Regions from separate parts of the Rhizobium sp. BK661 genome, predicted to be linked through region 3. Evidence: predicted binding sites of a transcription regulator. Region 3 holds the regulator's gene; each other region holds the start of a gene.

Region 1 (7,371 bases), on a different contig from region 3:
TTCAGCGACTGTAGGCCAAGCTGCTCTTGCGTTTGTAATGCACGCAGCCGGCTCGACTGCTCCTCCATGTCGGCATCGATCAGGCGACTGATACCGCGGGCGTATGAATCGTCCAACGACTGCGCGAAGTCGCTCTGGATGCTGATGCGCTTCTCGAGCGCGCCGAAGGCCGAACCCACTGTCGTCATCTGGTTCAGCATCATGTCGACGACGGTGATCATCTCTTTCACCTGCGCCTGCGTCGTGCTGCTCGAAACACCAATTTCGACCTGCCCGGCCGTATTCCCCGCGCCCTTCAACATCACGTAGTTTTGTGAGGCTCCCGCCTCGGTCGCGAAATACTGGGAGGTAAGAGCGCCATATTCACCGGAGCCCGTTGTCCGATCGTCGATCAGGTAGCGGGCATCCTTCGATGTCGTCGCCCCAACTGGGGCAAGATCGACCTCGTAGCTCAGCATGTCGACCTTCACCGTCCCGTCGGAATAGCGGATGAAGGAAGATGGGATCTCCCTTGGTTTGGAGGGATCAGCCGAATCGTCGATCGCAACCCAGTTATCACCGTTAAACTCGGCAGACTGCGCAACCGACCGCAGCTGATCCTTCAGGTGTGCGATGTCCGTGTTGATCTTGTCCTTGTCGACGCCGGACTCGGTCGCCGCCACCAACTTTGCCTTGATCTCGCTCACGAGATCGATCGCGTTGTCGACGGCGTTGTAGGCTGTGCCCATGGTGGCAGCCGCAAGACCGAGAGCGTCGCGAATGGCTGACTGGGCTTTCTGATCGGTTTTCAGCGTTGAACTGATCGCCCAATAGGCACCGTTGTCGGACGCCTTTTCCACTCTGAGGCCGGTGGACACCTGCCTCTGGGTCTTTGTCATATCACGACCAATGTCGCGCAATACATACAGCGCGGCATCCACCGAAGTGCGCCGATAAATGCTCAAGGTACTGTACTCCGAACACAACAATACACTGATACAAACAAACCGTACCGCGAACGATCATGTCCGGGAGCGCCTGAACGAGGCGCCAGGGTGATCCTCTCAAAACGCTGGAGGACCTATCGGCTTCTGTGGGAATGATTACCGCTCATGCTTAAAAAATATCTAAAATTGAGAGGAAATTCATCCAATTCTACAACTTTTTATAAGCTATAACTCGCAGGATTTTACCCGCTCAAGGCGCGCTTCGCTTACTCGGCCGCCTGAAGCCGTCCAGCCTTGGCGGCAGGGCGCGGACGAGAGGCGTGCGCCATTTCTTCGTGTAGCCGCTCCTCTTCGTGAGCATGCGGCTTCGCAAAGCGCGCGATGAGCAAGTAAGCCACCGGGGTAATGTACAGCGTCACCAGCGTCGCAAAACCGAGGCCGCCGACAATCACCCAGCCGAGGGCAATGCGCGCTTCCGCTCCGGCGCCATGCGCGAAGACCAGTGGTACACCGCCAAGGATCGTTGCGATCATGGTCATCATCACAGGTCGCAGCCGCAACGCACATGCCTTTTCGATCGCCGCACGCACCTCCTCGCCGCGATCCCGCAGCTGGTTCGCGAACTCAACGATGAGAATGCCGTTCTTCGCCATTACGCCGACGAGCAACACAAGGCCAATCTGGCTGTAGATGTTGAGGCTGGAGCCGGTGATAACAAGCGCGAACACGGCGCAGGCAAGCCCGAGCGGCACGGTTGACATGATGATGACGGACGACAACACGCTCTCGAACTGCGCGGCCAGAACCAGGAAAATAATGACGATGGCAAAGCCGAAGGTCAGCGCCATGCCACTCGAGTTTTCCTCAAGCGTTGCGGCCTCCGCGAGGGGCACAAGGCGAGCGCCGGCGGGCAGGATCGACTTGGAGATTTCAGTTGCCTCCTTGACCGCGTCTCCGAGGGAGAGGCCACCCCTCAGGCCCGCAGTGATCGCAACCGAAGCAAGTTGCTGTTCGCGATTCAGCTGCGGTGCGACCGAGCTTTCCGTCAGCGATGCAATCACCGACATCGGGACAATCTTGCCATCACCGGTCTTGAGGAACACATTCTCGAGATCCGTCGGGTCGTCGAGCGGCCGTGTGTTCGAGGTGAGCAGTACCGGGTAGGCTTCGCCCTTGACGAAGACGTCGACGACCGAGCGCCCCTCAAGCAGCGACTGCATGGCCGTCGAAAGGCCGGTGATGTCGATCCCAAGATCCGAGGCGCGCTCGCGGTCGATCGTCACAGACACCTGAGCCTGGGTCGGTTCGTTGGTCAATCTCGGCGTATCGTAATGCCCGGTCGCGTCCAGTGCATGGACCAATTGGGCGGCCGCGGCCGTCAGCGCCTCGTGATCGTTGCCAACAAGAGCCATCTGCAGGCCGTTGCCGGCGCCGCGAATGCGCAGGCTGTTCGACTGGATGGCGTTGCCACGGAGCGCCGGGACCCTCGCAGCCGTGCGATTGATGTCTGTCACGATCTCTGCCTGCGTACGTTGACGCTCGCCCCAAGGCGCCAATGTCAGCACCATGAAGCCGCTATTGACCTGTCCGCCCTGCCCGGAGATGGAAAAGATGTTGCTGATATCACCGCTGTCGACGAGCGGCTTAAGATACTCTTCGACCAGCTGCATCTTGTCGCGCGTGTATTCTAGACTGGAACCCTGGGGGGTCGTCAGGCGCATCATCACCAGCGCTCGGTCTTCATTCGGCGTCAGCTCACTGCGGACCGTCTGGAACGCGAGGACCGCCGCACCCGCGAAAATCAGGCAAGCGACGATGACGATCAGCGGGGCATTCAGGCAGGCATGCAGCGACCAACGGTAGGCATCGGCGAACCATGTGCCGAAACGTCCGAGAAGGCCGTGATCTTCGAGCATCTCCTTGGTCAATATCCGCGAGGCCAGCATTGGGCACAACGTCAAGGCGACGATCGACGAAAGGCCGACGGAGAAAGCGAGCACGAAACCGAATTCTCGGAACAGCCCACCCACCTGCCCCGGCAGGAAGGACAAGGGAATGAAGACCGCGGCAAGCGTTGCCGTCGTCGCGATGACGGCGAAGAATACCTCGCGCGTGCCAAGCACGGCAGCCGCCCTTGGCCCCATGCCTTCCGAGCGTCGACGCACGATGTTTTCGAGAACGACAATGGCGTCGTCGACGACGAGACCGGTTGCCAGCACGATCGCAAGCAGCGTCAGGATGTTGATCGAGAAGCCAACGAGATAGACAGCCGCCAGCGTTCCGATCAAAGCCACCGGCATACTGACCGCCGGAATGATCGTTGCTCGCCAATCTCTGAGGAAGAGATAGATAACAATGGTGACGATGACGGCAGCGAGAATGAGCGCCAGCACGACCTCATGAATCGCGCCCTGGATGAACACGGCATCATCGCTGGTGATGGCGATCCGCGTGCCCTCAGGCAGCGTCTTGGAGAGCTCGGCGACAGCATCCTTGATGCCGTTCGAGATGTTCAGAGTGTTTGATTGCGCCTGGCGAATGATGCCGAGACCGATGCCAGGGACGCCGTTCGAGCGCAGCGCCGTCTGCCCGTCGCGCGGCCCAAGTGTCACGTTCGCCACATCGCCGAGGCGAACGTGGTTCTGCAGGATGACGTTGGAGAAGTCTTCCGGCGTCTGCAGGCTTGCCATCGCACGCACGACGATCGTCTGCGTCGGGCTCTTGAGCGATCCTGCGGGCACGTCAAGAGCCGCGCTCGACAGCGCCTTCGTGAGATCCCCGACGGTCAGCCCTCGACTCGCGAGCTCGCTCTGGTTGACGTCGACGCGGAAAACCTTCTCCTGGTCGCCATAGGTTTCGACATCGGCCACGCCGTCGACCGAGGCAAGGCGATCGATGACCTGGTTTTCGACGAGAAGGGTCAGATCGTCCATGTTGAGTTTGGACGAGGTGACTGCGAGGCGCATGATCGGCTGGGAATCCGAATCCGCCTTGACGATCTGTGGCGCATCCGCCTCTTCGGGCAGGCGATCGGCGATGCGACCGATGGCATCGCGCACATCGTTTGCGGCAACCGCGAGATCGACGGAATCGGAGAATTCCAGCGTCACCCGGCTCTGGCCGAACTGCGAGCTGGAGGAAATCGACTTGAGGCCGCTGACGCGCGCGGCCGCCCCCTCGATCACCTTCGTCAGTTCCTGATCGATCGTCTGCGGCGAGGCACCGTCGAACGTGGTGCGAACGGTGACGACGGGCCGATCGACATCAGGCAGTTCGCGCACTTCGATCCCGGCATAGGCTGCAAGGCCGGCGACAATCATCAGGGCATTGAAAACCAGCGCAAGGATCGGGCGCCGGACGAACAGCGCCGTAAATGTCTGTTTGCCGGAAGCCGGCTTGTCCTGCATTTCAATCACGTTCATTGCGTGACGGGCTCCGAATTCGACGCGACTTCGCCGGCAACCCGCACCGCGCCGCCCTCACGGACGCGCTGCAGGCCCTCGGTAACGATGGCGTCGCCATCCTTCAGATCAGCCTTGACGAGAATGTAGTCTGGATTGCGCTGCACGATACTGACCCGCACTTTGCCGGACTTGCCATCGACGACCTGCCAAACAAATGCCCCTTGCGAGTCCCATTGGACTGAAAGCGGATCGACCGCCGGATATCGGTCGCCGCCGAATTTCATTCCGACATTGAAGGACATGCCCGCGCGCAACTCGTCGGAGGCGTTGTCGATCCGGGCCCGCACGCGCATCGTCCGACTTGCGGCGTCTATACGGTTGTCGATTGCTTCGACCACACCTGAAAAAACGCGTCCCGGTCGGGCGACCGACGTCGCCTCGACCGGCTGGCCGACTGTTATCGTGTTGGCGAAGCGTTCAGGCACCCAGTAGTCGACGAGGATTTCGGTCCGATCGTCGAGCGTCGCGACCGGTGTCGTCGTCGAAACGTTGTCGCCGATGTTGACCGGGATGATGCCGACAATGCCGTCGATCGGCGCAACGATGCTGCGGCGCTCAAGATTGAGTTCGGCTGCCTGCAACTGCAAGCGTGCACCCTGCTCCGCGATCTCGGCATCGAAGACATCCATGCGCGACACGCTGGATTTGATGTTGTGGTAGAGGCTGGATTTCTCGACAGCGCTCTTCAACGCGACATCAGCCTGGCCGCGAGCGATGACTTGCTCTTCGCTGTCCAGCTTTGCCAGAACCTGCCCTTTGGTGATCCTATCGCCCGACTTGATCAGAATCTCGCGGATCGTGCCGCTCGCCTGCGGCATGACCACCACAGAACGAATGGCATCTCCCGTCCCGATGGCGCTCAAGCGATCATTGACGACACCACGGACGACAGCTTGAGTGGCGACGAGAACCGGAGCATTGGCGCCGCCACCGCCACGCCGCCGTTGTCCCTCTCCGCCGGCGGCCGGTTGCGAACTAGCCTCGCTGGGCGCCAATTTTGAAACCTCTGAAAAACCGGCCTTACGCAGCGTCTCGCCGGCCCCAGGCACAAAGTAAACCCATCCGGCAAAGCCGGCCGCAATTACGACAACGCAAACTACAAACTGCTTCCAAAATGGCATTCACGTCTCCAGAGGGACTCGAGGCTAGTCCAGGGTCTATCGAAAGAGGCGTTCGCAGGACAAATTGCCGCGCGTCTGCGACAATATTGTCCCTTTGCTGACCACCGGCAAGCGAATTGGTCCCGCATTACTGAATTGTAATATCAAGACTGAGTTACTGTTGTGGCAACTCTCAACCCTCTGGACCGTGTTGTAGAATTTCGTTCTCAACGTCAAATGACGGTTTTGTTTCCTAACGTTTATTGACGATGCTTACGCGCAACCGCAGCTGTCTCTTGCCGCATATGCGGGCAGTTCCCGGAGCCGGCTTTCTCGAATGCCCGGCGTAAGCTGAGGAAAGCTGGCATCGAGGGGAATGAAAGCAGAACATCTTTTCTGGCCTTTCCATCCCGAATCACTACATTACGCGCCATGAGCAATAGTTTCGACGATATCCCCTTCTTCGATGAAGAGCCGGATGAGGCGCCGCGCAAGCAGCCGGCTCCTGCCGCTCCGGCCGCTGGAGGGCTCGCCGCCCGCGCCATGGCTGCGCGCGGTGGCGGCAAGCGTCCCGATTATCTTTCTGGCTTGAACCCTGAGCAAACCGAAGCCGTCGAAACGCTGGAAGGCCCCGTTCTCGTGCTTGCGGGCGCGGGTACCGGCAAGACGCGCGTTCTGACGACGCGCATCGCCCATATCCTCAACACCGGCCGCGCATTTCCCTCGCAGATTCTTGCCGTCACCTTCACCAACAAGGCTGCACGCGAGATGAAGGAGCGCATTGCCGTTCTCGTCGGCGGCGCGGTCGAGGGCATGCCTTGGCTCGGCACGTTCCATTCGATCGGCGTCAAGCTCCTGCGCCGCCATGCCGAACTCGTCGGACTTCGCTCCGATTTTACCATTCTCGACACCGACGATGTCGTGCGCCTGATCAAGCAGCTGATCCAGGCAGAAGGCCTGGATGACAAGCGCTGGCCTGCCAAGCAGTTCGCCGGCATGATCGATACTTGGAAGAACAAGGGCCTAGGACCGGGGGACATTCCGGAAGGCGACGCCCGCGCCTTCGCCAATGGCAAGGGCCGCGAACTCTACTTTGCCTACCAGCAGCGGCTGTCGACGCTGAACGCCTGCGACTTCGGCGACCTCCTGATGCATCCGATTGCGATCTTCCGGAAGAACCCGGATCTTCTCAAGGAATATCACGGCCGCTTCCGCTACATCCTGGTCGACGAGTATCAGGATACCAACACCGCCCAGTACATGTGGCTGCGGCTGCTTGCGCAACGTCCGAAGGGCGAACTTCAGAATGTCTGCTGTGTCGGTGATGATGACCAGTCGATCTACGGCTGGCGCGGCGCCGAAGTGGATAACATCCTGCGCTTCGAGAAGGATTTTCCGGGCGCCAAGGTCATCAAGCTCGAGCGCAACTATCGCTCGACGGCGCATATTCTCGGTGCCGCCGGTCACCTGATCGCCCACAACGAAGGCCGCCTCGGCAAGACGCTTTTTACCGACCGTAGAGATCCAGAGGACATCAAGGTGCAGGTGCACGCCTCGTGGGATTCCGAGGAAGAGGCCCGCGCCATCGGCGAGGAGATCGAGCAGCTTCAGCGTGGCGCCGCTACCGGCAAGCGGCATCTGCTGAACGACATGGCAATCCTGGTTCGCGCCTCGTTCCAGATGCGCGAATTCGAAGACCGCTTCGTCACGCTTGGCCTCAACTACCGCGTCATCGGCGGCCCTCGGTTCTACGAGCGCCTGGAAATCCGCGATGCGATGGCCTATTTCCGCCTCGTCGCCCAACCTGCCGACGACCTTGCCTTCGAACGCATCATCAACACCCCGAAGCGCGGCCTCGGCGATACGACCGTGCGCGCGCTT
Region 2 (7,371 bases), on a different contig from region 3:
TGGAAATGAGGTCGCCGGAATTGATCTTTGCATCATATTCCTGCGCCCGACGGGACCACATGGTACGCTTAACGCGCGCCTTGCCCTGCACAACCTTCAATGCACGCTCGACGAAATCGGTCTCGGAGAGCTTACGCATGCCGATGCTCATGGCCTTGGCGACCGGCACTTTAAGGCGCATCTTGTCCTTCTCGAAATCGATAACGAAAAGTTCAAGCTTCATGCCTGCTACTTCTTGCTCTTCGATAGCGCTGATGGTACCGACGCCATGTGCGGGGTACACGATCGATTCACCGGTCTTGAAGCCGTGACGTGCGGAAGAAGGTTTTTTCTGCTGGGTCGTCATTCTATTCAAACACTCCCTGTTACGCTTCCGGCTGCAGCCGGAGCCGGGTCAGTCAGGCCCGGGTGAGACGGTCAGATCCGTCGGGTGACTTACTTCTGGTCCCACCGGATAAAAGCAAACATATCCATGCGCACAAGCTTGGAACCTCACGGCTCAAGGCGTTGATATGTCACGGAAACCGCGTTTTTGGATTTGTTTTGCTTTCGTGGTGGTTTGGGCATGCTTCATGCCGCAAATGGATCAGTGTCCGAAAGCTATCACAAAAATATGAGGAAATCAATAATTTACTGCGCCTGAGTCATGCGCGCAACACATGACACCCATATGCCGCGGACACACTTCAGGCGTTTTTTGGCTCACTGAACCCGGTTTCAGGCCCTAGTAGCGAGAATGAAGGATCAGTCACCCGATCCGGGCTTCTCAGAGAAGTACTTCTCGAACTTGCCGGTCTCGCCGTCCATTTCCTTCGCTTCGGCCATGGCGTCCTTCTTGACCGTAATGTTCGGCCAGATGCTCGCATACTCGGCGTTGACCTTGAGCCACTTGTCGAGGCCCGGCTCCGTATCAGGCTTGATTGCCTCGGCGGGACATTCCGGTTCGCAAACGCCACAGTCTATGCATTCGTCAGGGTGAATGACGAGGAAGTTTTCACCCTCATAGAAGCAATCGACGGGGCAGACTTCCACGCAGTCGGTATATTTGCAGCGAATGCAATTGTCGGTCACGACATAGGTCATGAAGAACTCCAGGACTTCCATACAATGGGGCCGGGCAACCTGGAACGTCGCGCCTTTCCCCAACCGGAAAGGAAGCAGTGAGATGCTTGGGAGGCATTCACGCTATCCGGCAAGTTGATTGTGACGTACCGGCTTTGCCCGAGGATTTCAAGAATAAAGAAATCGCAAAACCCGGCAGTTCGGATAGAGTTTTCTAATCCTCGTCCGACATCAGCTTGTCGATTGCACGACGTTCCTTTTTGGTGGGTCGTCCCGCCCCTGTGGCCCGCATTGCCTGCTCATAAGGGGTGAGGCGTTTTGTCTCGTCGGGCGGAGGCGTCAGGTCCTCATAAAGCAGCCGAGCTTCCTCGTAAGGACCACGCCGCTCGCCGCCCGACCTGACGACAAGGACAATATCGCGCCGCTCAAGAGCCAGCTCGATCTTGTCGCCGGCTTTGACCATTTGGCTCGGCTGGAGGGCGCGCTCGCCGTTGATCCTGACATGTCCGGATTGAATGTGGCTTTGTGCCAGCGAGCGCGATTTCACCATGCGCGTGAAGAACAGCCACTTGTCGATGCGTTGCCGCGAACCGCCTCCTGGCTGTGTCTCCCCGCCCATGCGCTTACTTCTTCATCTGCTCCTTCAAGGCAGCGAGCTTTGCGAAGGGAGAATCCGGATCGATCGGCTTTTCCTTGCGTGGGGGCTTTGCCTCGAAGCGCAACGGCTGCGGGCCGCCGCGGTTGTTGTTGCGGTCCTTGCGATCGCCGCGGTCCTGACGGTCGCCGCGCTGTTCGTTACGATCGCCCCGTCCCTGTTGCGGCTTACCGCCATCCTTGCCGCGATGCTGGCGGTTGCCATCACGGCCCTCGCCACCTTCACCACCTTGGCGACGCTGGCCATTTCCGCGATCTTGGCCGCGATTGTTGCCGCCGCGGCGTTCGCCACCCGGGCTGCGGGCCTGACGCTGATTGTCCGTACGGCCACCGAGGCGCCAAAGAAGAACCGGCTTCGGTTCCTCTGCTTCTTCCGACGTTGCGGCAACCGGCTGTTCTTCAGCCGCGACCTCAACGGTGGGAGCCTCCGAGGCAGGCTCCTCCGACGCGCTGTCGGCATCGTCGTGATCGGCCTTCTCCGCGCTCTCTTCGGTTGCGGTCTCGGCCGTCGGCGCTGTCGAGGCGTCCTGAACCGACAGATGAGCTGCTGCCTCCTCTGCCTTTACGGCATCGGCGCGATAGCCGAGCCCCTTCAGGATCTCTTCCATGTCCTCGAGCGTTGCACCGAGGATCGAAAGCATGGCGGTCGTTGTCGTGAAGCGACGGCCGTCATATGCACCTTCAGGACGGTTGGCCTGGCCAGGCTTCCACTGAAGCAACGGGCGGATGATATCCGCAAGGCGCTCCAGGATGTCAATGCGAACTGCGCGTTTGCCAAGGAATCGGAAGCCGGCCAGCTTGTAGAAGGTGCGCTCGAAAGCTGGATCTGTCACCACCGACGTGCGGCCTGCAGCCAGAACGGGAATGAGATCGCCGTAGCCCGGCTTGTCGAGACCGTCGTTCTTTAGCGCCCAGAGAAGCGTGATGAGCTCGGCTGGAGCAGGCTTCAGAAGGGCAGGGACGAAGATGTGATAGGCGCCGAACCGGACGCCATAGCGGCGCATCGAGGCGCGCGCATCCTGATCCAGTGACTTCACCTCTTCGGTCACGTCGCGTCGGAACAGGACGCCGAGATTCTCGACGAGCTGGAACGCCAGACCCTTTGCCAGGCCCTGCAGGTCTTCGGCACGCGACAGATCGTCGAGCGGCTTCAGAACCGTGCTGATGTGATGATTGACGAAGCGCTCGATACGGGCTGCCACGTGGTCGCGGGCATTGCCGGTCAGCTGCTCGTCGGCGAGCAGGATGACGCGCGGGCGCATCACATGATCACTGCCCGCAAGGCGCGCTACCGGATCGCCCAACCAACGGATCGCGCCGTCGGAGCTGATCGCGAGATCGCCGTTGCCGGCCGCATGGAGGCGCGCAGCACGTGCCTCGAATTCCAAAGCGAGCGCCTTTTGCGAAGCAGACTGAACAGCCTTGGCGTCCGGCCCTTCCGCTCCCGAAATGGGCGTGAATCGGAATCCCGACAACTGCCCCACATGATGTCCTTCAACGAAGACATCGCCATTTACACTGATTTCAGCTTCCAGCATCGCATTCTCTCTCAGGCGCTTCATGAGCACAGATGTCCTGCGATCAACAAAGCGTTTCGTCAACCTTTCATGTAACGCATCGGACAATCGATCTTCGATTTCCCGCGTCTTTTCCTGCCAGTGTGTCGGATCGGCAAGCCAATTGGGCCGATTCGACACATAGGTCCAAGTCCTTATCTGCGCGATTCGCGCCGAAAGCGTGTCAATCTCGCCGTCTGTTCGGTCCGCGCGATGGACCTGCTCGGCGAGGAAGTCCTCGTTTACCGTGCCATAGCGAACGAGATCGGAAAAGAGGGTCGAGATCAGATCGGCATGTTGCGCCGGCGCAATGCGCCGGTAGTCCGGAAGCGCGCAGGCCTCCCACAACTTCTCGACGCGCGATGGATTGGTTGCAAGGTCGATGATTTCCGGGTAGCGCGACAGGTGTTCCAGCGCCTGCTGGTCGACCGCAGGCAAGGCGCGCGTCAGGCCGGGAACAGTGGGTCCGGTCTCGAGGCTTGTGCGTAGCGCGTGAATGGAAGCGAAATCGAGGTTCTTCGTGCGCCATTGCAGCACTTTCACATTGTCGAACTCATGGCCTTCGATGCGTTCGACCAGCTCCTCGTCAAAGGGATCGACCTGGCCTGTGACGCCAAACGTCCCGTCGCGAACGTGCCTGCCGGCACGGCCTGCAATCTGCCCGAGTTCGGCGGGGTTCAGGTTGCGGAACTGATAGCCGTCGAATTTGCGATCTTGAGCAAAGGCGACGTGGTCGACGTCGAGATTGAGCCCCATGCCGATCGCATCGGTCGCGACCAGATACTCGACGTCTCCAGCCTGATAAAGCGCTACCTGTGCGTTGCGCGTGCGCGGGCTAAGGGCGCCAAGTACGACGGCCGCTCCGCCGCGCTGTCTGCGGATCAATTCGGCGATCGCGTAGACTTCATCCGCCGAGAAGGCGACGATTGCCGAGCGCTGCGGCAGGCGCGTGATCTTCTTCTGTCCAGCATAGAAAAGGTGGGAAAGCCGGGGTCGCTCAACCACCGTGATCCCAGGGAGAAGTTGCTGCAAGATCGGTCGCATCGTACCGGCGCCAAGCAACAGCGTTTCGTCGCGACCGCGCAAATGCAGAATACGATCCGTGAAGATATGCCCCCGCTCCAGATCGCCAGCGAGCTGAACTTCATCAATGGCGACGAACGCTGCCTTGGTCTCGCGTGGCATTGCCTCGACCGTGCAGACCGAAAAGCGGGCATTGGGAGGCGATATCTTCTCCTCGCCCGTCACCAGTGCAACATTCTGCACTCCGACCTTTTCGGCGACGCGCGTGTAAACCTCACGCGCCAGCAGTCGCAGCGGCAGGCCGATCACGCCGGTGCCATGTGCAACCATGCGCTCAATGGCATAATGCGTTTTGCCGGTATTGGTTGGCCCGAGCACCGCGGTTACCCCGCGTCCACTCAGTATCATCGGCTGCGATGTCAGTGTCATGGTCCTGCAGATGAGGCCGGGGAGCCCCAGATCAAGTCAGCTCCTCTCCGAAGCAGACAACACATGGACAGCCGTTGTCGCAAAGGCAAGGGCTGATTTGAATTTCCTCCGCAGTTTCTGTTGCGCGAATAGCTTGCAGATTGCTCGTTTTCCGATTCGGAACAGCTTGAGAACGAATCGGAGACGAATCGCTGACTCCGGCTGATTCAGTGTTTGTTCACGGCTAAGTATTGATTTTGAATCGCTTTTTCCCACAAGATGCTGAATCGGAAAATTCACGTCATGCGTGCAGCGCGATTTGCATCCATTCTGTCAACTGCCTTTGTCGAAAATCTTAAGGCGAATTTCTGCCGGAGCCTTTTCGCGATGTTACTTGCATTCCATGGAGCGGCAGAAAACGATGTGGTTCGTATGATTTTGCCGCCAAAGCTAAACATTTGATACACGCGGAACAAAAATCGGTGATGCGTGTTTCTGGTCCATTCCTGGTGTAATGACGTCGAGGACTTGAACCATGCTTGGAACCATACTTCTCATTATCCTTATTCTGCTTTTGATCGGAGCTCTACCAAATTGGGGTTACAGCCGCGGCTGGGGCTATGGACCTTCCGGAGGTTTAGGGCTAGTTCTCGTGATTATTATTATTCTTGTGTTGCTCGGTCGTATCTAAGCGACGGAAAAATCTGGGAGATATGTCATGATGAAAAAGATTGTGCTTATTGGTGCACTGGTTGGCGCGCTTGCGTCCTGTACGGCGACGGAACAGGGAACCGCGATTGGTGCAGGCAGCGGCGCCATTATTGGCGGTGCTGTAAGCCACAGCTGGGGTGGGGCAGCAATTGGTGCCGTAGCCGGCGGTCTTGCTGGCGCATTGATCGGCCAGTCCGTTGAGCGTCGCGGTTACTGCGTCTACAGAGACCGATATGGCCGTCGCTACGAGGCCCGTTGCCCGCGCTACTAGGCCGGGCTGCCCTGCTGGGCATGATTTGAAAGTTCAAAGCGCCGACTAGACCGGCGCTTTTTTATTTGGCGAAAGCCGTAAGAAAGAAAAAGGCCGCGCTGCAAACGCGACCTCTGATTCACGGCTGTCGATCGATCAATTCTTGGCGCGTTCGACGTAGGAATTGTCTTCCGTTGCAATAACGACGCGCGTGCCGGCGTCAATATGCGGGGGTACCAAGGTGCGGATGCCATTCGAAAGCATTGCCGGCTTGTAGGAAGACGACGCCGTCTGGCCCTTCACAACCGGTTCGGTTTCGGTGATTTCGAGAATGACGTGGCGCGGCAGCTCGAGGGCTAGCGGAACACCTTCATGGATCGACAGGATGCAGGTCATGCCTTCCTGCAGGTAGGCCTTCTGATCGCCCATCGTTTCATCGTTCACGACCACCTGGTCATAGGTCACCGGGTTCATGAAATGGAACCCCTCGCCGTCCTCGTAAAGATACTGGAAGTTCACGTCTTCGACGAAGGCGCGCTCGACCTGCTCGGTCGTACGCCAGCGTTCGGAAACCTTTACGCCGTCGACGATACGACGCATGTCAACCTGGGTGACCGGCGTGCCCTTGCCCGGATGAAAGTTCTGGGCAGTCAGAACGACGTAGAGTTTGCCATCTACGTCGAGAACGTTGCCCTTGCGGACGGAAGAGGCGATGACCTTGACCATTAAGACTTCCTTGTAACTCGGCTTTTGGCGTCGTAGAGGACTGTCGATACGGCCTCCGAGACGCAACTGATTGTTCTTTGGGGGCGCAACTAACCTAAAATCCGGCAAATAGCCAGCCCCAGCGTTGGATAGACCGGCCAGGACGATGTCGATGAAACCCTCGATCGCCAAAGTATCGCCGTGGTGGACGCCGAGCGTGCATGCGGACCGCCGCCCGTTCCTGCTCGGGCGGAATGCGATCCAGACGGCCCTGCGCGGCTATTTCATAAGCGAGGACTTTCTGGAGGTCGACACTGCCACGCTGCAAGTGTCGCCAGGCAACGAGGCGCATCTGCACGCCTTTGCCACCAAAGCGCTGACGACTGACGGCCAGACAGCAGCGCCGCTATATCTGCACACTTCGCCTGAATTTGCCTGCAAGAAACTGCTTTCGGCCGGAGAACAGCGCATCGCCTGCTTCGCTCACGTTTATCGCAACCGCGAGCGCGGTCCGTTGCATCATCCGGAATTCACCATGCTTGAATGGTATCGCGTGGGCGAAAGCTATGAGAGTCTGATGATGGATTGCGTTCGCATTCTGGCCCTTGCTGCAGAAACCATGAAGACGACGCGGCTCACCTATCGAGGAAGCGAGTGCGATCCGTTCGCGGGGCCGAACCGGTTAAGCGTTGCCGCAGCCTTCGACCGCTACGCTGGCATAGATCTGCTGGCGTCCGTTTCGACCGACGGCGCCACGGATCGGGCGCATCTCGCGGACCAGGTAACGCGGACCGGCATTCGCGTTGCCGAAGATGACGGCTGGGCGGATTTGTTCAGCCGCGTGCTGGTCGAAAAGGTGGAACCGCATCTAGGCTTTGGCCGCGTCACGATTCTGGACGAGTATCCAGTATCGGAAGCTGCGCTGGCGCGTCCTTCCGCAAGCGATCCCCGGGTTGCCGAACGTTTCGAGGTCTACGCCTGCGGCGTTGAGCTCGCGAACGG
Region 3 (7,371 bases):
GGATGCTTCCGCGCGTGCAGCGGAGCCGTCTCTCCTGTTGAATCGATCGGCCGCCAAGCTGTTGCCGGCCATGCGCACGCAGTCCTCCATCGCGTGGCCGACACGGATCAAAGCTGCGACACGGGACTGGGCTTCATGGCTCCAAGGTTCCGCGACAGCGGAGATGGAACATGGACGGTTGTTTCTGTTCTCGCCGGTCTTCCTCGGAGCCGGCGCCGTCCTCTGGTTCGAACTCGCAAGTGACCCTCCCACGATGCGCTTGATGGCATGGGTTGTTGTGTTGGCACCTGTTGCAATGGCGGCGGGCCAAGGGCGTCCGTTTGTCCGGAGTTCAGCACTGGCCGGCTTGCTTTGCGTCGCGGGAATGCTTTCGGCCCAATACGAAACGCGGAGCAGGGCGACCGTCATACTGGATACGCCCGTCACCACAACGATCACTGGTCGGGTCGAGCGTCGGGAGGGGGATGGCGCGGGTCGTTGGCGCTATATCCTCTCCATTTCCGGCACTCAGTCGCCTCAGATTAGGCGGCCGCCAGACCGGGTTTCAGTCGTCGCGCGTGGGCAGAAAGAACCGTTCGAAATCGGGGAGTGGTTGACGGGACGGGCACGATTGACCCCGCCTGCGGGACCGGCGCTGCCTGGGCTCAACGACTTCGCCTTCAGCGCCTATTTCGACGAGATTGGCGCGAACGGTTTCTTTTATGGTTCGCCAAGCGTTTCAATGCCGCCAGCGGTCGGCACACCATCGATTTCGGAGCGCGGAGCCAACTGGCTGGATGGTCTTCGAAGCGGAATTGGAGACCGCATCCGTGGAATCCTGCCGGGCGACACCGGCGCCTTTGCGGCGTCGCTTGTCACCGACGAGCGGCGCGCGATCTCGCGGGAAACCACCGACGCGCTGCGACAGGCGGGTCTGGCGCATATCGTGGCAATCTCCGGTCTCAACATGGCGCTCTCCGCGGGTATCTTCTTCGTCGGCCTACGCCAACTGCTGAGCCTGTTTCCATCCGTTACGCAGGCGTACCCGACCAAGAAGATTGCAGCTGCTGGCGCGCTCGTCGCCCTGACAGCCTATTACATGATCTCGGGCTTTGCGGTCTCGGCAGAGCGAGCCTTCATCATGATGGCGATCATGCTGGCCGCTGTATTCTTCGACAGGCCGTCAATCAGTCTGCGCAACATTGCCCTATCGGCTTGGGTGATTCTGCTCTTGTCTCCATCCGAGGCGCTAGGCGCGAGCTTCCAGATGTCATTTGCGGCGACTCTTGCGCTGGTTGCCGGTTATGCGATGTGGTCGAAGCGAGCCGCGCGCGAACATCCCTTGCTGCAAGTCAGGGCAGTGAAGCCCGTAGTTTTTGTCGCACGCTTCTTTGCTGGCATCCTCCTTTCCTCAATGATCGGAGGCTTCTCGACCGCGCTCTTTGCAGTCGAACATTTCCATCGGCTCAGCGCTTATGGATTGCCCGCAAATCTCATGGCCATGCCGGTAATCTCCTTCGTGGTGATGCCTATGGGCATGTTCGCGATGCTGCTGACGCCGTTTGGCCTCGATATCGTTCCCTGGAAAATCGCCGGCTTCGGGCTCGAAATTGTGATCGCCATTGCAAAGATGGTCTCGGGATGGGGCGGCAACGTCGATATCGGCCGATTGCCGGTTTGGTACTTTCCTGTCGCCGTCGCAGGCTTCCTCGTGCTTGCGCTTCTGCGCACCAGACTGCGGTACCTCGGCGCTGTTGCGATCGCGTTGGCAACTCTGCTCGTTGTGCTCGCGCCGTCCAGACCGGCGCCAGATTTCATCATTGCCGAGGATGGCGGTCTCGTCGCGATTGTCGACAATCAGGTTATTGCTTCCAACCGGACGCGCCCACCCGACTTCATTTTCGACCAATGGCGAAGGGCTCTGGTTGCGGAGCAAGCCCGGCCGCCGCTCCTGATAGAGGGTGTCAAACCAGTCCGCCGGCGAGACGGCGACGGCAAGCCTCGGAGGCTCTCGGCCGACGAATTGCATAACGCTCGCAACGCGTTGCGGCAGGTCGTTGCGAGAGGCGTTGAGAACCGTTTCGTCTGCCTGAAAGGCGCTTGGTGCACAGCGGCGCACGACAGCGGCTACGTTCTGACGATCATCGAAGATCCCGCCTACGTCGGCGCTGCCTGCGACACCGCCGACATCGTCGTTACGCCCGCTCGTCTGCGCGCAAACGAATGCCGGTCAGGTGCATTGTTGTTCACGGGCGAAACCTTGCGCCGCTCGGGTGCGGCAGAGATACGAATAGACGAACAGGGAACGCCTGTCGTGACGACGGCCTATACGACACTTGACCGGCCCTGGATGCGGCATCGGGCATACAATTGGCGAAGCGGCACCTTCGACGGAGAGCCGCCTGTCTTTAGTGATAGCGGCGAATGAGGCCGACCAGCTTGCCCTGAACCTTGACGCGATCGGGTCCGAAAATACGCGTTTCATAAGCCGGGTTCGCAGCTTCAAGCGCGATCGAAGCGCCCTTGCGGCGGAAGCGCTTGAGGGTTGCTTCCTCGTCATCGACAAGTGCGACAACAATGTCGCCGGCGTTGGCGGTGCTGCCGTTGCGGATAATCACCGTATCGCCGTCGAAGATGCCGGCCTCGATCATCGAGTCTCCCTTCACCTCGAGCGCATAATGCTCGCCTGGGCCAAGCATGTCGGCCGGAACCGTGATGTCGTGCGTATTGTTCTGGATTGCAGAAATTGGCACGCCTGCAGCGATCCGCCCCATAACAGGTACAGAGGCCGAATTGCCATTGTCCGCATGCGCGGCCGGCTTTGGCGGCGCCACCGGTTGAGGTTTGCCAAGGCTGCCCTCGATCACGCTCGGCGAGAAACCGCGGCGCGGCTGGAGACTGGGATTATATGCCTCTGGCAGCTTGATGACCTCCAAAGCGCGGGCTCGATTCGGCAGTCGGCGAATGAAGCCGCGTTCTTCCAGCGCCGTAATCAGGCGGTGGATGCCCGACTTCGACGCGAGATCGAGAGCGTCCTTCATTTCGTCGAAAGATGGGGGGACACCGGACTCCTTCATTCGTTCGTGAATGAAGAGAAGAAGCTCCTGTTGCTTGCGCGTCAGCATCGAAGTTGAACCCCAGAGTTGTGAAACAAAGCCAGAACAGACACTATATGTTCCATATGTGTTCTGCAAGTACCTAAATTTTCGTAAAACTTGCCTGCAACTTGTTCAGTTTTTGCGTCGCTTTTGAGTGAATGCGGAGAAGGGGGTTGCATTGTTCTCTTGCCCGGCGCACATCTTCGCAAATCCCCGGGGAGTTTGCCATGAGCGAAGCACATCCGCTGGACCACATTGTGCTGCCGGTGTCCAACATCAGGCTTGCGCGCGAGCGCCTCGGAATGCTGGGATTCACCGTCGCGCCAGATGCGCGGCACCCGTTCGGAACAGAGAACGCCTGTATCTTCTTCGCCGACGAAACTTATCTGGAGCCGCTGGGCGTCGCCAGCCTCGAACTGCACGAGGCGTCGGCGAGGAAGGGCAACGTCTTCACCGCGCGTGACCGTGCCTTTCGGTTTCGATGCGGCGAGGATGGACTGTCCGCAGTTGTCTTCGCGACGGGGGACGCCGACCGCGACCACGCTAGATTCCTTGCGGAGAAGATCAACGGCGGTGAGATGCTGCAGTTCGAGCGGCCGATGAAGATGCCCGACGGCTCGGAAGCCATTGCTGCATTCAAACTCGCGTTCGCAGTTGACCTGCGCGCACCTGATTTCTTTTTTTTCACCTGCCAGAGGGTCAATCCGCTGCCTGCCGATCGAAGGGCGCTGCAAGTGCACCCAAATGGCGTGGGCGGGATCGCGGAGATCGTTCTTGGCGCGCCGGACCCAAAGGCGTTTGCGCCATTTGTGCGCGCCGCGGCGCACGGCCTGACGGTGATCAACGAGGCCTTTGGTGTGAGTGTTGCAACGCCCAACGCCAGGATCATCGTTCTGTCCCCCGATGGACTGGATGCCTACTTCGATATTTCTGCACCCTCAGACGATCGCGGCCTGCGCGGCGTTGCCGTTGTTTTCAAGGTCGGTGATCTCGCCGTGACAGAAGCGCATTTGGCTGCTAACGGGATGACCTACACGCGCAAGAACAATCGAATTCTGGTGAAGGCAGCGCCCGGGCAGGGTGCGCTCTTCGCCTTCGAGGAGAAACGATGAGCCAGACAAATTCCGAAGTCGCGGTCGGCGAAGGCGCCGGCCGCGTCACCTTTTCGAATACCGGCAAGCTGTCGCTGATTGCCGGACCGTGTCAGATGGAGAGCCGCGAGCATGCGTTCATGGTCGCCGGTGTATTGAAGGAGCTTTGCGACAAGCTTGGTATCGGCCTTGTCTACAAGTCCTCCTTTGACAAGGCGAACCGGACATCGCTCTCCGCTCAGCGCGGCATCGGCCTTGATAAGGCGCTGGAGGTTTTTTCCGACCTCAAGAAGGAATACGGTTTTCCTGTCCTGACCGACATCCATACCGAGGAGCAGTGCACCGAGGTGGCGACGGTCGTCGACGTCCTGCAGATCCCGGCCTTTCTCAGTCGCCAGACAGACCTGCTGGTCGCAGCCGCCAAAACCGGTCGCACAATCAACGTCAAGAAGGGCCAGTTCCTTGCCCCTTGGGATATGAAGAATGTCTTGAACAAGCTCAATTCCAGCGGCAACCCGAATATCCTGCTTTGCGAGCGCGGCGCTTCCTTCGGCTACAACACGCTGGTCTCCGATATGCGCTCGCTGCCGATCATGGCGGCGATGGGCGCCCCTGTTGTTTTCGACGCCACCCATTCGGTGCAGCAGCCCGGAGGGCAGGGTGGTTCCAGCGGCGGTCAGCGCGAGTTCGTGGAGACGCTGGCGCGCGCGGCCGTTGCCGTCGGTGTGGCAGGTGTGTTCGTCGAAACGCACGAAGATCCTGACAACGCGCCGTCTGACGGTCCGAACATGGTCTATCTCAAGGACATGCCGAGGCTTCTCGAAAAGCTCCTGGCCTTCGACGCGATCGCGAAAAGCTGACGTTCAAAAGACTGACATGTTCGTGTAATAGGCCACGCACGAATATCGCTGCGAAGCATGCGCAAAGCGCCATTGTAATTTGCGCATCTTCGATTAAGACGGATTTCAAACGATTTATCCACCCTCAAGCAGGAAAAGCCGATGACCGCAATTACCGACATTATCGCCCGCGAGATTCTCGACAGCCGTGGCAACCCCACCGTCGAAGTCGATGTCTATCTGGAAGATGGCAGCATGGGCCGCGCGGCGGTTCCGTCGGGCGCGTCGACCGGCGCGCATGAAGCCGTCGAAGTTCGCGACGGTGGCAAGCGCTACCTCGGCAAGGGTGTCGAAAAGGCTGTCGAAGCCGCCAACACGGAAATCTTCGACGCCATCGGCGGCATCGATGCCGAAAACCAGATCCAGATCGACAACATCATGATCGAGCTGGACGGCACGCCGAACAAGTCGCGCCTCGGCGCCAACGCCATCCTCGGCGTATCGCTCGCTGTTGCCAAGGCCGCTGCCCAGGCTGCCGGACTGCCGCTCTACCGCTACGTCGGTGGCGCTAGCGCCCACCTCCTGCCGGTTCCGATGATGAACATCATCAACGGCGGCGCGCATGCCGATAATCCGATCGACTTCCAGGAGTTCATGATCCTTCCGGTTGGCGCTGATTCCATCCGCGAAGCCGTTCGCATGGGCTCGGAAGTTTTCCACGTCCTCAAGAAGGAACTGTCGGCTCAGGGTCACAACACCAATGTTGGCGACGAAGGCGGTTTCGCGCCGGGCCTGAAGAGCGCCCCTGAAGCCCTCGACTTCATCATGAAGTCGATCGAGAAAGCCGGCTACAAGCCGGGTGACGATATCTGCCTTGGCCTCGATTGCGCCTCGACCGAATTCTTCAAGGACGGTAAGTATGTCCTCGAAGGCGAAGGCCGAACGCTGGAGCCGGGGGCCATGGCCGAATACCTCGCTCAGCTCGCTGCCCAGTATCCGATCATCTCAATCGAAGACGGCATGGCCGAAGACGATTGGGACGGCTGGAAGGCTCTGACCGATCTCGCTGGCAAGAAGGTCCAGCTGGTCGGCGACGATCTCTTCGTCACCAACTCGGCTCGCCTGCGCGACGGTATCAAGATGGGCGTCGCCAACTCGATCCTCATCAAGGTCAACCAGATCGGCTCGCTGACGGAAACGCTCGATGCCGTCAACACCGCGCACAAGGCAGCCTACACCGCGGTCATGTCGCACCGTTCGGGCGAAACCGAAGATTCGACGATCGCTGACCTCGCGGTTGCCACCAACTGCGGTCAGATCAAGACCGGCTCGCTGTCGCGCTCGGATCGCCTCGCCAAGTACAACCAGCTGATCCGCATCGAAGAAGGTCTTGGCCCGCAGGCCCGCTATGCCGGCCGCTCGATCATCCGCGGTTAATTGCGCCTGATTTTAACCACTTCGACCCGCGCCTTCGAAAGGCGCGGGTTTTTTCTTGCCTGATTTTTCATAGTCAACGGACAGTTAATCTCTGCCCGGTAGTCTTGAGCGCATCGAGGTAATGCGTTCGAGCGTGCGTTTATGTGGACAAAGCATCACAAGAAGAAAAAGATCGGTCGTTTCGTGGTTCCAGCCATGACGGTCGCGTTTCTTTCCTACTTCGGCTATCATTGCATCCATGGTGATTACGGTCTGCGGGCAACCGAAGGGTTCGAGCGCCAGCGGATAGCGCGTGAGAGGGAGTTGGCGGTTCTGAAAGGCAAGCGCGAGCATCTCGAAAAGCAGGTCGCGCTGCTGAGTGACGGTTCGATGGACAAGGATATGCTGGACGAGAAAGCGCGTCTTCAGCTGAATGTTTCTCGTGCCGATGAGATCGTCATATTCAATCACTATTCCAATTAACTGGAATTCAGTTAATTCAAATAAAGCATTATTTATCAGTGACTTGCTGATGAATACGAGCCATGCATTTATGGCATTGCTGTGGCGAAATTTCTTCCCTATGGTACGCCCAACCAAAGAACCGACAAACCCATAGGGAGGGTTGAATGGCGCCGCGAAAAACCGCGACCGTTTCCAGCCGTAAAACGAGCGCAAAGCCGGCAAACAAGGCCACCAATGGTGGTCCTGTTGCCGATTTCACGCGTGATGAAGAGCTCAGCGCTTATCGCGATATGCTGCTGATCCGCCGCTTCGAAGAGAAGGCCGGCCAGCTTTACGGCATGGGCTTCATTGGCGGTTTCTGTCACCTTTATATCGGCCAGGAAGCTGTCGTCGTCGGCATGCAGATGGCGCAGAAGGAAGGCGATCAGGTCATCACGGCCTATCGTGATCACGGCCACATGCTGGCAACCGGCATGAGCGCGC

What was found. Region 3 encodes LexA, which represses DNA repair genes until DNA is damaged. Its sites were predicted from a motif close to TGTTCNNNNTGTGTTCNG; they were not measured.
Region 1: the regulator LexA is predicted to act here: its motif matches at 5,863-5,880, upstream of FHX16_RS21715 (ATP-dependent helicase).
Region 2: the regulator LexA is predicted to act here: its motif matches at 4,882-4,899, upstream of FHX16_RS07825 (helicase-related protein).

What each region holds. Positions count from the first base shown of each region.
Region 1 is NZ_JANTYT010000012.1:76,330-83,700, reverse strand. It holds gene FHX16_RS21730 (flagellin) at 1-944, opposite strand, end outside; gene FHX16_RS21725 (efflux RND transporter permease subunit) at 1,193-4,348, opposite strand; gene FHX16_RS21720 (efflux RND transporter periplasmic adaptor subunit) at 4,345-5,511, opposite strand; gene FHX16_RS21715 (ATP-dependent helicase) at 5,923-7,371, shown strand, end outside.
Region 2 is NZ_JANTYT010000002.1:306,144-313,514, reverse strand. It holds gene FHX16_RS07840 (CarD family transcriptional regulator) at 1-346, opposite strand, end outside; gene fdxA (ferredoxin FdxA) at 745-1,083, opposite strand; gene FHX16_RS07830 (RNA-binding S4 domain-containing protein) at 1,277-1,681, opposite strand; gene FHX16_RS07825 (helicase-related protein) at 1,686-4,724, opposite strand; gene FHX16_RS07820 (DUF3309 family protein) at 5,239-5,394, shown strand; gene FHX16_RS07815 (YMGG-like glycine zipper-containing protein) at 5,422-5,685, shown strand; gene efp (elongation factor P) at 5,821-6,390, opposite strand; gene epmA (EF-P lysine aminoacylase EpmA) at 6,542-7,371, shown strand, end outside.
Region 3 is NZ_JANTYT010000009.1:124,230-131,600, forward strand. It holds gene FHX16_RS19125 (hypothetical protein) at 1-72, opposite strand, end outside; gene FHX16_RS19130 (ComEC/Rec2 family competence protein) at 164-2,407, shown strand; gene lexA (transcriptional repressor LexA) at 2,388-3,104, opposite strand; gene FHX16_RS19140 (VOC family protein) at 3,305-4,189, shown strand; gene kdsA (3-deoxy-8-phosphooctulonate synthase) at 4,186-5,028, shown strand; gene eno (phosphopyruvate hydratase) at 5,170-6,444, shown strand; gene FHX16_RS19155 (septum formation initiator family protein) at 6,586-6,906, shown strand; gene pdhA (pyruvate dehydrogenase (acetyl-transferring) E1 component subunit alpha) at 7,053-7,371, shown strand, end outside.